2 regions of the Bacillus cereus group sp. BfR-BA-01360 genome follow, and region 2 is predicted to be linked to the other one. Evidence: riboswitches for the same ligand, from Rfam matches in the RefSeq annotation. Region 2 holds a riboswitch; the other holds the start of a gene.

Region 1 (8,465 bases), 230 kb from region 2:
TCCACCAATCTCAATAAGTTCCTTCCAAATTTCTTCTGGGGTCATTTGTTGAATCTGATCTTTCGCCGATCCATCCCAAGTAAAAGCAGAATCACACCATGCGCAACTATAATCACATCCCGCTGTACGAATAAACATCGTTTTTTGCCCCACAACCATTCCTTCTCCTTGAATGGTTGGACCGAATATTTCTAAAACGGGGATTTTACTCATCGAGCATCCACTCCCGTCTTACTTCTGTATAACTTGTCGGCGTTTCAAACAGACGAACAAATTCAACTCGAGCTCCTTTATACTCTTCTGCTCGGCCTCCCTTTGTTAATGCCTCTGCCATTTTCTCATAAATCCAAACGACCATATTTTCCGCAGTCGTATTCATCGCTGGTAATGTTTCGTTTAAGTAACGATGATCTAAATAAATTTCAATTTCATTTTTCCAAATTTCTTTTATATCTCCAAAGTCAATGGCAATACCAATTTCATTTACATATCCACTAATTCCAAAGACAACTTTATAAGTGTGCCCATGTAAGTTTTTACATTTCCCATCATAGCAGTGCAAATGATGAGCTGCATCGAATGTAAATTCCTTACTGACCATTACGCGTTTATTATGATATTTTAATTGCTGACGCTGAATATCCTTATCTATTTTTTGTAAGTTTTCTACAACACGAAACCCAAAAAAACTTTGTTCCATTATGCCTTCGCTCCTTCACGTTCTTGTAGGTACGTATCTAAACCTGCTTTGCGAAGTTGACATGCTGGACATTCACCGCATCCATCGCCAATGATTCCGTTATAACACGTTAAAGTCTTTTCTCTCACAAAATCAAATGCACCTAATTCATCTGATAGCTTCCATGTGTCCGCCTTATCAATCCACATAAGCGGAGTATGAATGACAAACGGATAATCCATAGATAAATTTAAGGTAACATTTAATGACTTTACAAATGCATCACGGCAATCAGGATAGCCACTAAAATCTGTTTCGCACACGCCAGTTACAATATGACGTGCTCCTACTTGTTTCGCTAAAACAGCTGCAAATGATAAGAACAGTAAATTTCGTCCCTCAACAAAGGTAGATGGTAATTCACCTTCTTCATGCGTAATATCGATATCTGTTCTTGTTAAAGCATTGGGAGCAAGTTGATTTAAAAGGCTCATATCTAGTACTGTATGCTTAATTCCTAATTCCTTTGCAATATTTGCTGCACATTCAATTTCTAATTTATGACGTTGATTATAGTTGAACGTTACAGCCTCTACTTCTGCAAACTGTTGCATAGCCCAAAATAAACAAGTTGTACTATCTTGACCACCACTAAAAACAACAACTGCTTTCTCTTTTTTCATTTTACTCATTCTCCTTCTCTATTATAAATAAGAAGAAAGAACGTTCTTGAACTATCATAATAAAAAAACAAAACAATACCTTAAGATATTGTTGTTCTCATAGTTTTTTATAGAGGGAGTTCGCGAACCTCTCCCATGTTATAACATGGAATTTCTTCTTTCATTGACAAAACATATTGTATCATACGGTGCAGAATCAAGGAAATATCTAATTTTTTTATCCTTTAAAAAAACGTGATGATAATCCATCACGTTTTTTCCGTTTCACTTACAAGTTCTGCAAAAGCTTTTACTTTTCCATGTGGCTTTTGATTTTCTTTCCTTGCTTTCCAAGCACGCTCTTTTTCTTTCTTCTTTTTGGACATATTTTCAGCTCCTTTCTATCCTTGTATTATTCCAAGTATGATCAGAAAAATTCTTTCACCCTAATAAAAAAAGTGAGTCAATCGCTCACTCACTTTCTTTCATATAAAAAGGTAACTATCTTTGTAAAATAGCATGTTTTGCCTCTTTTAATTGGGTAAGGTGTCTTTGTTCATGTAAATCAAGAAATTGAATCCATTGATACAAACTAAGTTCTTGAAAAATCGAGTGTTTTAATGAATTTTGGCATAGTTCTTTTTCATCTATAATACTATGGAGCGTATGAAGGAGCTCTTGCCTTGAGTGTTCTAGCAATTGAATTCCGTGTTGTTTTTTCATAAGTGTCTCTGTAGGTTGCATTTGTTGAGGAGCTTCGCGTTTATACGTTCGATCAAGTGTTAACTGGAGGTCTTTAAATGGAACGAATTTTCTTTCTCTTTTCTGCAGTGCATATACAAGCGCCGATGTAATAGACTGTTCCACTAAATGTAAATGATGCATAATTTGAATGATACTCCATTTATCACGCCGTGGTCTTATGTTTACGTCTGTATCATTTAACGTTTCAACTTCTGATAATAATGCATGTCTTGTTGCTTGTAATGATTGCAGCAATGTCTCCAAACTTATATTCGATTGAATCATATATTTCCCCCCTCTTTTTTGGTGAAAAGAGGTGCTTCTTCATGTAGAAACACCTCCTTTTAATAAATCTGAATTTTCTTTTATTATCTCATTATTTTATAATTGTGTCGATGAGAAACAGAACGAAAACAGCATATGTTTTTTACAATTTTGTGTCCTCTACTGCATGTAACCACGCGTGAATGTCTTTAATAACTCCTTGTACACACCCTTCTGCAAACGGAGATGTTAAATTTGCAGTTTCTACTAATTGTAAAAATGACTGACTTCCACCTTGTTGGCAAAGATTCACATAATCGGCCCATGCTTCTTGTCTATTCTCCCTTGCGCGTTTCCAAAATTGGAGCGCACAAATTTGAGCCAATGTGTAGTCAATATAATAAAAAGGTGCATTATAAATATGTCCTTGGCGTTGCCAGAATCCACCGCGCTCTAAATAATCATTATTTTCATAATCACGATGAGGTAAATATTTCTTTTCTATATTCCGCCATGCTGCCTTTCGTTCTGCTGGTGATGCTTCTGGGTTTTCATATACATAGTGCTGGAATTCATCAACAGACACACCGTATGGTAAAAATAATAATGCTGAGCTTAAATGAGAGAAGTAATATTTGTCTGTATCTTCTTCAAAGAATAACTTCATCCATGGCCATGTGAAAAATTCCATACTCATGGAATGAATCTCACATGCTTCATATGTCGGCCAATTATATTCTGGAATTTCATATTTGCGGCTTTCATATACTTGAAATGCATGACCAGCTTCATGTGTTAATACGTCAATATCTCCAGACGTTCCATTAAAGTTTGAGAAAATGAACGGAGCCTTATAATTTTCAATATATGTACAATACCCACCGCCAGCTTTTCCTTTTTTCGCAACTAAATCTAACAAATCATTATCTAGCATGAAATGGAAAAATTCATCCGTTTCTTTTGATAACTCTTGATACATCGTCTTTCCATGATTGATAATCCAATTCGCATCCCCTTTCGGAGTCGGATTGCCTGTTGCAAATTCAAAGTTTTCATCATAATATGCTAATTTCTCTACACCAATTCTTGTTTTCTGTCTATTTCGAAGTTCCGTTGCAACTGGGACGATATAATCTAATACTTGTTTCCGATAACTTGCAACCATTTCCGCATTATAATCTGTACGGTACATTCTCGCATATCCAAGTTCGACAAAGTTTTTAAAGCCTAGCGCTTTGGCAATCTTCGTTCTTACTTTCACAAGTTCATCATAAATACGATCTAGCGCTTCTTCATGTTCTGCTAAGAAACCATAGTATACTTCACTTGCTTGTTTCCGCGTATCTCTTTCATTTCCTTGCATAAAAGGAATCAGTTGTGATAGCGTTCTTTCTTCTCCTTGAAATGGAATTTTTGCACTAGCTAACAACTGTGTATATTGCGAAGATAATTTATTTTCGATTTGTAAGTCTTTCACAACTTCATCTGAATATGTTTTTACGTCACATTCTGCTAACGAAAATAATTGATTTCCATAGTAGTCCTCTAATTCTGCACGAAATGGAGAACTTAACAATGCTTTATAATACTTTGTTACATACCCTTGTGCCACTGGCTCATATTCATCAAAAAAATCTTGTTCTTCTTTATAGAAAGTATCTGTTGTATCTATCGAGTGACGAATCGAACAAAGAGTGCTCATTGTCCCAAAATCATTGCGAATCCGATTAATAAACCCAATAGCTTCTTTTTGTTCTTCTACTGTTTTTGCCTTTTCAAATCGTTCTAAAGCTGCAGTAAAGTTTGTTTGGAACTCTTCTATATCCGGACGTTTATATTCATAATCTTTAAATGACATAGAAAATATGCCTCCTTTCAATTATATGTATCTGTTTATAGTTCTATTTCCCTTCCCCTTTCTCCTGTTATTTTCCAACAAAATTCGCCAGAACATAACGATTTGTTTTAAAAACGAAACATTTTCAGTCACTTTTTTTCCTCTAAAAAATGACTGAACAAAAAACTTTAGATCATTTTTCCCGCTATTTTAGGGCAGTAATAGCCCGATTGGTGGGAGGATGGAGAATCCCCATTAATTAAAGTTTCACTTTATCAAAAACTTTTTTGATCACATATCACTTTTCATATTTCCCAATCTTTTTCAATAAAGTTAACAACTCTGCCTTTTCTTCTTTTGTTAACATTTCAAAAGATTGATGTATAAGCCTTTCGTGATTCGGAAAAATAGAATCAATTAGCATTGTTCCGTCTTCCGTAAGTTCCGCATATATAACACGTCTGTCATTCGGGCAAGGAGTTCGCTTCACAAGCCCCTTTTTTTCTAACTTATCTACAACATATGTAATACTACCACTAGCAATTAATATACGCTCTCCAATTTGTTGAAGAGGTTGACTTCCTTTATGGTATAACAATTCTAGCACAGCAAATTCAGTTGGATTTAATCCATTACCTTGTATATACTTATTTGTTGTATCCATAATTGAGCGTTGCACACGTGATAACGCAATAAATATCTTTAAAGATTGCGAAATTTCTTCTCGTATATCATTCGACATTACATTTTTCCAACCTTTCTTGTAAATTCTAAAAATGAAAGACACTCTGCATCATAACCCATTCATCCTGCTCATTTCTGACTGATTGCTCACTCATCTTTTACTTCTTTACATATCCCAGTAATTTCCCTGAATAAAACATGACAATTTTAACATAGTTTATATATAATGATAATAAAAAAGAAGGAGTAGCAACTTTGAGTAAGAAACTCCGTGGCACCACTTTGTATATATTACTTGTTATATTACCCACAATCGGAATTGGTGTAACATTTTATTCGTACCATACTTATCAAATGAAAGAAGAAAATAAACAAGCTACTCATACGGTCTTATTTGTATATAGGGATTATCTCGATCATCATATCGGCGAAGCGATTTCTGCCCTCGAAATGCTCGCTATGGTCGTAAGCACAGAAACAGGAAACAGAAACGGTATTAAGCAAGTGCTTCATGAGACAGATACGAACGACGAACGGTTTTCTGGTCTATATTATACAAATTCCGATGGAGTCATAACTGTTGCCTCAGAAGGACTAACAGCTCCTGTCAATGTTTCAGATTGTTTTTATATTAAGGAAGCTTTTCAATCAAAAAAAACAACTGTATCATCTGTGATTACAGATCATGTACTTGGCCATCAAGCAATTATGATTGCTACCCCCATTCTCACAAAACATGCGAAAACTTCTGGTCTATTACTAGCCAGTTTGCGTTTCGATTATATATCAGATACTTTAAATGCTATTAAACCGCAATATCATTTTGAGATAACTGATCAATATGATGTAGTCTTCCTGAAGGATCATAATAACGAACAAAACGAACAGCATACGAATATACTTTCTACTCCACTCCAAAAAGTAAATTGGAAAGTATCTGTTGCTCCATTACCTATCCATACAAAAGCTTTATATCAAATGGTTATTGTAGAATGTCTTGTCACATTATTTTTAATGACCATTTTATTTTTATTAATTCAAAATATGCTATTAAAGCGACAAGCACGTTTAGAACGCCAACAAAATGAAATGCAAAAGATTGAGTTAGTTGGAACTTTTGCAGCTAGTACAGCTCATGAAATTCGCAACCCGCTAACTGGAATTAAAGGCCTTGTTGCTTTATTGAAAGAGAAATATACACTAGAACAAGACCAATTCTATTTTTCAGTGATTGAACAAGAAATCGAACGTATTAATGAGATTGTTAGCGAATTTCTCATTCTTGGTAAACCGACGGCGATTATCGAAGACAAATATGATATACGAGATATCATGCAAGAAGTTTCATTAATTATTCGATCAGAGGCAAACCTATATAACATTACATTTACTTTGTATTTACCTGATCATCCTGTTTACATACGCTGCTCAAAAGATCATATGAAACAAGTGATTTTAAATATTACAAAAAATGCAATTGAAGCTATGTCATCTGGTGATACATTAACAATCATCATAACCAGCAATCAAGATCATGCGCAATTACACATTATTGACACAGGAAAAGGAATCCCAAAACATATTCAAAAACACCTCTTTCATCCGTTCTTTACTAGTAAAGATACTGGAACAGGTCTTGGACTTGTTATATGCAAACGAATTATAGAAATGTACGGTGGTCGTATTCTAATCAAAAGTAAAGAGGCTCAAGGAACAACTGTGCAAATAGAGTTTCCGCTAGATTCAGTATAATTATCCTTCTCTTTGGAGGGTAATTATACTTATTTCATAAAACCGGTTACGAGAATTTTCCAAAAATCATTTGATTTTGCTCCCCATTCAATTTGAAAGATCGGTATTTTAGTGAAAAATAGCCATCTTGATGATTGTTTTTCTTTGTAACGCTGATACTTCACAATAAGCTTGTCCAATTCTTGGCTCACTTGAACTGTTTCCTTATTGGTTAATCCATATGTCAATCCTAAATGAATCATTTCTTCACGCTTCATATGAATATCACGTGAAAGTTTTTCCATTGTGTACTTCCTTTTTGCTGTAAACATTCATATCCCCCTTATTCTTCCCATACTCTCATCCTTGTTTTTTCTGTTCATCACATAAGCTTTTCAGTATCCATATTCAAGTTCGAATACTCAGAAATTTTAACAATTTCTCCCTGTAATTTACAAACCTTTAACCTCACCTTGAGAATTATTACAAATTATTCTATCTTTGTAAATACATTCGCAATAATAGACATTTTTTTTATATTATTTTTTTACAATACGTGGACAAACGTTGTTTTTCCGTTATTACCTTATTTTTCTTCGACATTTTTTGTTTAATTTAGATAAAAAAGCAAATCATAATGATGATGTTATTTCTTCCTATCTCCAGGTAAGCGCACCGATTGTAGTAGGTACATATATCCTTTTTAAAAAAGATGATTTATTTTATGAAATAGAAAGGAATTTCATATATGCGTAAATACATGATTACATTTATATTATTCATTTTGATTCCATTTCTTATATTCCCAATCAACATACATGCTCATACGAATAAAGTAGCTATTGTAATTGATGATTTTGGAAATAATATGAAGGGAACGAAAGAAATGTTATCTCTTCCAATCCCACTTACAGTTGCGGTTATGCCTTTTCTCCCTTCCACTAAACAAGATGCAATCGCCGCTCATAAAAAAGGACATGAAGTAATTATTCATATGCCAATGGAACCGATAAATGGAAAAAAAGAATGGTTAGGACCGAAAGCTATTACAACTGATTTAAGTGACGATGAAATTAAACATCGAATCGAACAAGCAATTGAAGCAGTACCATATGCAATCGGTATGAATAACCATATGGGGTCCAAAGTGACAGCAGATGAACGAATTATGCGAATCATACTCACTGTATGTAAAAAACATGGTTTATTTTATTTGGATAGTAAAACCAATTCAAATAGCGTCGTCTCAAGAATTGGAAAAGAACTAGATGTTCCGATTATCGAAAACCAAATGTTTTTTGATGACATCTATACATCATCACACATTTTGAAACAAGCACAGTTCCTTCTACAAAAAATAAGAAAAACACCTGTTGTCGTAGCGATTGGCCACGTTGGACCGCCAGGAGAAACCACTTCACGTGCAATCCAATCTACCATTCCAAAAGTACGGGAACATGCAGATTTCATTTTTCTATCTGATCTTGTCCTATCTCCTCCTGTTTCTAAGCAAAAATAAGAGAACAGCGTATCACTGTTCTCTTATTTTCTTAAATATAATCAACATGACTGACTCGGAATCCTTTTTTCTCTAGCTTAGCTATTAATTGCTTGAGCGCTTTATCATGTAATTCGTCTGTAATATTGACAATCACCCGACGAATGTATTGATCTCCATTATCTAATGTCAATAGCCCCCCAATATGATACGATTTTAGCACTGTTCCTATCTCTTTCATCGTTCCTTTACAATCCTGCGTTGCAATTGTAAGTATATGCCCACCTGTTCGCATACCAAATGAATCTTCAATCACATCAAATATGTTAGAATGTGTTAATATCCCAACAAATTCACTATATTCAT
Region 2 (7,283 bases):
TCCAGAGGAACCTCTGGATGTTTTTTTATGATAATTGATTTCCATATTTCTTTAACTGTTGTCCAACTGTGCATTGCCGAATACAAAAAGAATGGGCATAGTACTTACTATGCGTTTGCCGATTATGTTCTTGTAAAAAACAATCTTGACAATATGTCTCTAATAAATCATTCACCTCGATAATCAGTCGCTTTTTATTCACCACTACACCCCTTTATCCAGTTATTTCTATATGACTATCGATTGCTATCCCTTCTAGCGCCTGTGTCGCCAATTGATGAGCTTCTTTATTTTGTTTTCGCGCTACTGGCTCACAAATCAGTTTCAATTTCATTTGCTTCGCCTTTTGTTCAATCTGATCTAAATAATCATTCAAATGCTCATCGTAACATGGCCATTTTCCAGCAAGTTGTTGCAGTACAACTTGCGAATCACCGCGTAGTCTAACTGCTTCATATTTCACTTGTAATTCTTCCAATACATGTATGCCATATTGCAATGCTGCATATTCAGCTTCATTATTATCATATATTCCTTCTATGTAAGCATTGCGACGAATTCGATAATTACTACTTCCCTTTTTATAGTAGACGCATATACCAATACCTGCTGTTTTTGTTTCGACATCGTAGCCACCATCAAAATAAAGATGAATATCTTGTGGTTCCTCTTCTACTTGTTTACTGAGCTTTTTCATTTCTTTTAGCGTCCACTCTACATTCATTTCATCATAAAATATAAGGGTCTTTACACGTCCAGTTTTCTCAAAGTCAGCTGCAAGTTGAAGTGCTTCCTCGATACTTATATACTCTGTTGTTAATTCAGTTTGAAGACCATGTTTTGTTTTATATTGCCAATGAATTTTGTATTTCATATTATTTTCCCCTTATAGATGACTTCTTATCTGTTATTATATTTTATCAAAAATCCGTATATTATATGCGAGTGAATCCGGTATCCATTTGTTATATGAACATTTCATTTTTCAGGGAAACGTTTATCTTTCTAATTTAAGGTAGTAAAACTCCCATCTCAAGATAGAGAGCGGAACAAGAAAGGTCGATGCGGACTGAAGAACCTTCCCACTGGTTAAAGTTTCACTTTATGTACAAAGAGGCCGCCCAATCTATTTCAATTGGCACGGCCTCTTTCTTTATGATTTACATCATTTTTTCAAATTGTACTCGTTTATTAATCCAATACATAACCGGCATTCCAACTGCCATGACAACAAATTCACCAGCTGCACATGTAAGCCATGTCAGTAAAAATGGTAGATCAAATGCAAGATGAAGTTCAATCGCTATCATAAACATTGTAATCGTAAAGATAACTGTATTAAAAATCATCCGTTCCCAAACTCCTTTAATAAAGCGCATCGAAATAATGGTAGCAAGAAGCGAAAAAACTGACTGTCCTACTCCAAATACTAAATCGTATGCAATCATCGGTGAAAAAAATAAGTTTGTTAAAAATACACCTAAAACAATTCCGTAAATGGATTTTTTATTAAATACAACGAGATGATTGAACATCTCCGACACCCGGAACTGTACATTTGTAAAGCCAAATGGCTGAATCAGTGTGGAAACAGCAATATATAAAGCTGCAATAATACCATTTCCAACTAATGTTTTAATATTCATCATAAAAACTCCTTAGTTTTTTTACGTGGGATGGTTTCGAACCACGTGATTCGTTTTTACACAACAATTTCATATTGTACGCAATAGCTAACCATTCGTCAATAGATTACTACCTTTTTTCTTATAGACAACGTATAATAAGAACGATGAACTATTTAGGAGGTTTCACTTCATGATAGCAACAATTCAAAATGAAAAAGTAATCGTTTCCATCTCTGAAAAAGGTGCAGAACTACAAAGCATTCGTTTAAAAGAAGACAACACCGAATACTTATGGCAAGGAGACGCTAACTATTGGGGACGCCGCGCTCCCCTTTTATTCCCAATCGTCGGTAGATTAGTCGATCATACCTATTATGTAGACGGCACTGCTTACTCATTAACACAACACGGTTTCGCCCGCGATCTTCCCTTTTCTATAAAAGAACAGAGTGAAACAACTATTACTTATATCGTCACGAGCAATGCAGAAACGTTACAAAAATATCCCTATGAATTTGAATTATTCGTTTCTTATGAACTCGAGGGGCAAACTCTACACGTTACTTACAACGTACATAATCCATCTTCGCAAGAAATGTTCTTTTCCATTGGTGCTCACCCTGGATTCAATTGCCCACTTGTAGAAAGTACATCATTTACAGATTACTACCTTGCATTCCGTGGACCAGAATATTTAGAAACGAGCATTTTAGACGGACCATTTCTTTCAAAGGAAAAACAGCTTATTGTAGATCATGCATCAGAATTACCGCTTACATATGATTTATTCAAAAATGATGCTCTTATTTTTGAAAATATGAATACAAATGAAATCGCAATTCGATCTCATAAGCATAATAAATTTGTGAAAGTAACATTTACAGGCTTCCCATTCGTCGGGGTATGGACACCCGGAAACAATGCTCCTTTCCTATGCATTGAACCTTGGTATGGAATTGCTGATGAAGTAAACAGAGCAAAAGATTTCAAAGAGAAAAAGGGAATTCAGTCTTTACAAGCGAATGAAACATTTACATGTCGTTATAGCATTACAATTGGATAGTACATATACAACTTTCTCCCCCGCTTTTCTCATAAATAAGGCGGGGGGATCCTTATGATTCATTAACGGAGGTATCTTATTTTGATTGAAGTATATATTGATGGCGCATCAAAAGGAAATCCTGGTCCTTCTGGTGCAGGCGTTTTTATTAAAGGGATTCAGCAACCGGTGCAATTATCTATCCCTCTTGGGAGCATGTCAAACCATGAAGCTGAGTACCATGCCTTACTTATCGCATTAAAATATTGTATAAAACATAATTATAGCATTGTATCATTTCGCACCGATTCTCAGCTTGTAGAACGTGCGATTGAAAAAGAATATGCAAAAAACAAAACATACGCTCCACTTTTACAAGAAGCATTAACATATATTGATAAGTTCGAGCTTTTCTTTATCAAGTGGGTTCCAAGCAGTCAAAATAAAGTTGCAGATGAGCTAGCAAGAAAAGCGATTTTACAAAATGAACGGAGGTCTTAATATGAAGAAAGAGTGGATTGCTCCTTTTGCTTTATTATTCGTCTCCTTTATTTGGGGAGCTACATTTGTCGTTGTTCAAAATGCAATGTCATTTGTGAATCCTTTTACATTTAACGCTATTCGTTTTTTATGCGCTGGCATCATTTTATTATTCATCCAAATTCTATTTTCAAAAAAGATTTCAAAGAAACAAATGTACTGTAGTAGTTTCGCTGGACTCATTGTAGGCTTTTTTCTGTTTGCTGGCTATCTTTTGCAAACATTTGGCTTGCTTTATACAACCTCTTCTAAAGCAGGATTTCTGACGGGGCTCAGCATTATTATGGTTCCGATTCTTTCATTCATTTTTTTAAAACAAAAGGCGTCGCCCTTTGTTTTAATCGGCATTCTCACTGCCACAATCGGCCTTTATTTATTAACTGCTGCTGATTCCTTTCAGCTTAATATCGGAGACATACTCGTTCTCGGCTGTGCGATTGCCTTTGCAGCCCATATTTTAATCAACGGCGTCTTTTCCAAAAAAATATCACCTTTATTATTAAGTACATCTCAAATCTTATCTGTCGGAGTCTTTTCGACTATTTGCGCCTTTTTATTTGAAGATTACGAAAAAATATTCTCTACTTCTTTATGGACGAACAGCGTTTTCTTATTTGCGCTACTTGCTACATCTTTATTTGCAACCTCTATTGCCTTTTTTATTCAAACAGCAGCCCAAAAACATACCTCTCCAACAAGGGTTGCGATTATTTTTGCAATGGAACCCGTCTTCGCTGCTTTAACAGGCGTCCTTGTTGCCGGTGAACAGCTATCTACTTCAGCCATCCTCGGCTGCCTTTGTATTTTTCTCGGTATGATTTTTGTGGAACTTCCTTCAAAAGAAAAAAAAGAAGCGCAGGCTGCGTGAAGTTAAGCTTGTAACTTCCGCATAAAAGCCTTTGCGCTTTTTTTATCGGTAATTTGTTCTTCTTTCAATCTTTCTAGCAGCGCCACAAAATAACTCCCATCAAACTCTAATTGATGTTTAATTGTCGCCTCAATCGCTGCGTTTACAATTGTATCCGATGCACCTGTATATCCTTGACCAAACCTAATAAACCCTTGTGCTTCTTCAGATAACTTGAATCCTTTTGCATATAAGAATGAAAGATAATCCTGCACTGTCTGCATGCTGTTCCCACCTAATTTAAAAATTGTCCCTTTCCTATCATACATGTTTTTATGCAAGATGAGAATGAATTTTCTTTGAAAATTTCTTTATTCGCACGCGTTTGGATTTTTCCTACATAAACAGGTTCTCCTATCCGAAGAACCTGTTTTCATCAAATTTATTTTTACACAAATAAAACCTTTCTTTGTGCCCCTTCTAAAATCCCTTCTTGCATTTGTTGTATGAATCGATAGACTTTGTCTCTTTGTAAAGTAGCTCGTTCTGCACCACCGTATTCACATAACAGCAGCATCAGCTCAAGTTTATCTTCTCTTTCCATCAAGGAATCTTGTTTCATATGCTCTACAAACGAGTTTGTACCTGTAACATATTCAATTTTTGTTTGTGAAAACACATTCATAACGCTTTTTTTCATATGGTACCGAACTGTACCTTCTTCCTTCATTTCTTTCACAATACTTTTAAATATATCATTTGTTATTTTCGTCTTTTCGGCAAAATAATGCATCCATTCTTTACACGTACGTCCTCGCTTCTGCTTCACATATTCCATAAGATGTTTTACATACCCACGATTACTAGTTTTTTCTTTGATGATTTCTAATTCTTCTTTATGGTTAAGCTGTAAATACCCTTTGTTAAGTAACTCCATACATAATATACCAATCGTATATAGCGGTAGACTAAATGTATAACGACTATTAATATTGATTGGTTCCTCTGCCAAAGAGATACTAATAAAATTTTTTGTCATTTCCCCCACTTCCTGCATCTATACTCCCCCTCTATACTAAAATTCCCAACCCCAATTGTGTTAATATAGAATAAAGCGCTTTCTTTTATTATAAGTGCAATGTAACAATGGGAAAAGAATGCACTTTAAGGATAGAAAGTATCCTCTAGGATATGAAATGGAAGGTGAAAAACATGGGAAAAGACTTACGTGATGACGTATTACAAAAAATAAAGAGTAAAGAATTTCATTGCGCAAAAGAATTAACGTTATCTATTATAAGTGGCAAGTGGAAAATTGTTATTTTATATCGGCTAGGAATACATGGTCCAATGCGCTTTAGTGCTATTCAGCAACTTTTCCCAAAAATTACTCATAAAGTGTTAACCAAACAGTTACGTGAATTAGAAGATGATGGGGTCGTTACAAGAAAGGTCTATCCAGAAGTTCCACCTAAAGTTGAATATTCTTTAACAGAACTTGGTGAAAGCTTACAACCTATTTTACAAATGATGTATGACTGGGGAGAAAAAAGAATACAAGAATTAAAGCAGAAATCATAGTAAAATATTCTAGCAAAAAAATGTCTGACCAAGCTCTACTTGATCAGACATTTTTTATAACATACTTATGAACATTTCAGGTCTGCCCCAATTCATTTGATTACAAACACTGCGCATCTTACTTTCATCAATTTCGTGCACACTTTCTTCTAATGGGCACGAAATGGGAACTTCACAATGAATTTCCGCTAATTGTAAGGATATATTTAAATTCTCTAAATCATTTTCAATTTTTGTTCGCTGCGCTTTCGTCAACGATGAAATATTTTCTAATACCGCAGCTACTGTACCATATTCTTGAATTAATTTATAAGCCGTTTTTTCACCGATTCCTTTTACACCTGGATAATTATCACTTGTATCACCCATAAATGCTTTAGCGTGAACGATTTGCCAAGGCTCTACTCCTTTTTCTTCCATAATTTTTTCCGGGGTATAGTACTCATAATTTCCAACCCCTTTGCGAAGTAGCATGACAGTAACATTCGTATCAACAAGCTGCAATAAATCTGTATCGCCGGTTAATATATATACCTCTGCTTCACTGCAATACTTTTTCGCTAACGTCCCAATGCAGTCATCAGCTTCATACCCTTTCATACCGATGACAGGAATGGATAACTGTGCAGTCATTTCCTGAACTAAATCAAATTGCGGAATCAACTCTTCTGGAGGCGCTGCCCGATTTGCTTTATAATTTGAAAATGATTCTGTTCGGAATGTTGTACTGCCCATATCCCAGCACGTTACAATATGAGTGGGTTCAATCGTTTGCGCCGCCGTTAATAAATGTTTCATATAACCATGAATCCCATTTGTCGGAGTACCATCTTGTCGCTTCATAAATTGTCCGTATACACTTGTTGCATAAAAAGCACGAAATAATAATGCCATTCCATCAACTAACAATACTTTATTCATAATTCCTCTCCTACTAACAAAAAATAATAACCTCACGCTAACACGTAAGGTTATATCAAATAGATTACCATTCTACGTTTTTTCAACCCATTTATTATACAATGTTTTTTCATATTTAGCACCATTCGTAACTCAAGATGTTTGCATGCAACATGTATGAAGCAATCCAGGATACGTATTTTTACCTGTTGAAATAACAACTGCCTTCGCTGTACCACTTACCACTTTTGTTCCTTTAAAACATACATTTTCAAGTTGAAGTGGGTTGTAGTCTTTCATTCGTTTTAATGGAATAAAACGTTTGCGTTCGAGATAATAACAGCTTTCAAATTTCTCTACATTTGTTTCTTTTCCAGTTAACATAGATTCATCCACTAATAAATCATTTGCGTAAATAATGCGAACATCAGCTGGAACTGTATCACCTGCAGAAAGAAAAACGATATCTCCCGGAACAAGTTCTGTAACAGGAAGATTGATTCTTTTCGATTCTTGCTTCATCTCTCCTTCTACCCTAGAAACTGTAACTGTTTCCACATCACACTGCTCACGTTGTTTTGTCAAACTAGGAATCACTCCGCCTAGTTTCATGATTACATTTGTCAAAAGTGTACGTTTGGAAGAGAATTCATTTTTCCCGTACACATGGATACGCTTTTGTGCTTCTTTCATAGAAAGACCGTCTCTTGTTGTTTTAAAATAAACAAATACAGATTTCACGTCT

The links. A riboswitch is a leader RNA that binds a small molecule or an ion and turns the genes downstream of it on or off. The one in region 2 is predicted to bind preQ1.
Region 1: it holds a riboswitch for preQ1, as region 2 does, so the genes downstream of both, queC (7-cyano-7-deazaguanine synthase QueC) here and MR056_RS05225 (QueT transporter family protein) in region 2, are expected to answer to the same signal.

What each region holds. Positions count from the first base shown of each region.
Region 1 covers NZ_JAKUFV010000003.1:69,415-77,879, reverse strand. Annotated here, with positions in the region: gene queE (7-carboxy-7-deazaguanine synthase QueE) at 1-213, opposite strand, end outside; gene queD (6-carboxytetrahydropterin synthase QueD) at 206-700, opposite strand; gene queC (7-cyano-7-deazaguanine synthase QueC) at 700-1,362, opposite strand; PreQ1 riboswitch class I at 1,456-1,499, opposite strand; gene MR056_RS03990 (DUF6254 family protein) at 1,611-1,727, opposite strand; gene MR056_RS03985 (DinB family protein) at 1,843-2,370, opposite strand; gene MR056_RS03980 (M3 family oligoendopeptidase) at 2,513-4,207, opposite strand; gene MR056_RS03975 (MarR family winged helix-turn-helix transcriptional regulator) at 4,485-4,928, opposite strand; gene MR056_RS03970 (DUF3149 domain-containing protein) at 5,126-6,622, shown strand; gene MR056_RS03965 (aspartyl-phosphate phosphatase Spo0E family protein) at 6,652-6,933, opposite strand; gene MR056_RS03960 (divergent polysaccharide deacetylase family protein) at 7,350-8,120, shown strand; gene cbpA (cyclic di-AMP binding protein CbpA) at 8,152-8,465, opposite strand, start outside.
Region 2 covers NZ_JAKUFV010000003.1:302,399-309,681, reverse strand. Annotated here, with positions in the region: gene MR056_RS05235 (zinc-finger domain-containing protein) at 26-202, opposite strand; gene MR056_RS05230 (ribonuclease H family protein) at 215-874, opposite strand; gene MR056_RS05225 (QueT transporter family protein) at 1,161-1,646, opposite strand; PreQ1 riboswitch class I at 1,653-1,697, opposite strand; gene MR056_RS05220 (aldose 1-epimerase family protein) at 1,819-2,691, shown strand; gene MR056_RS05215 (reverse transcriptase-like protein) at 2,773-3,171, shown strand; gene MR056_RS05210 (DMT family transporter) at 3,173-4,078, shown strand; gene MR056_RS05205 (DUF6123 family protein) at 4,081-4,341, opposite strand; gene MR056_RS05200 (hypothetical protein) at 4,506-5,114, opposite strand; gene MR056_RS05195 (winged helix-turn-helix transcriptional regulator) at 5,270-5,638, shown strand; gene MR056_RS05190 (5'-3' exonuclease) at 5,693-6,559, opposite strand; gene MR056_RS05185 (P-type ATPase actuator domain-containing protein) at 6,692-7,283, opposite strand, start outside.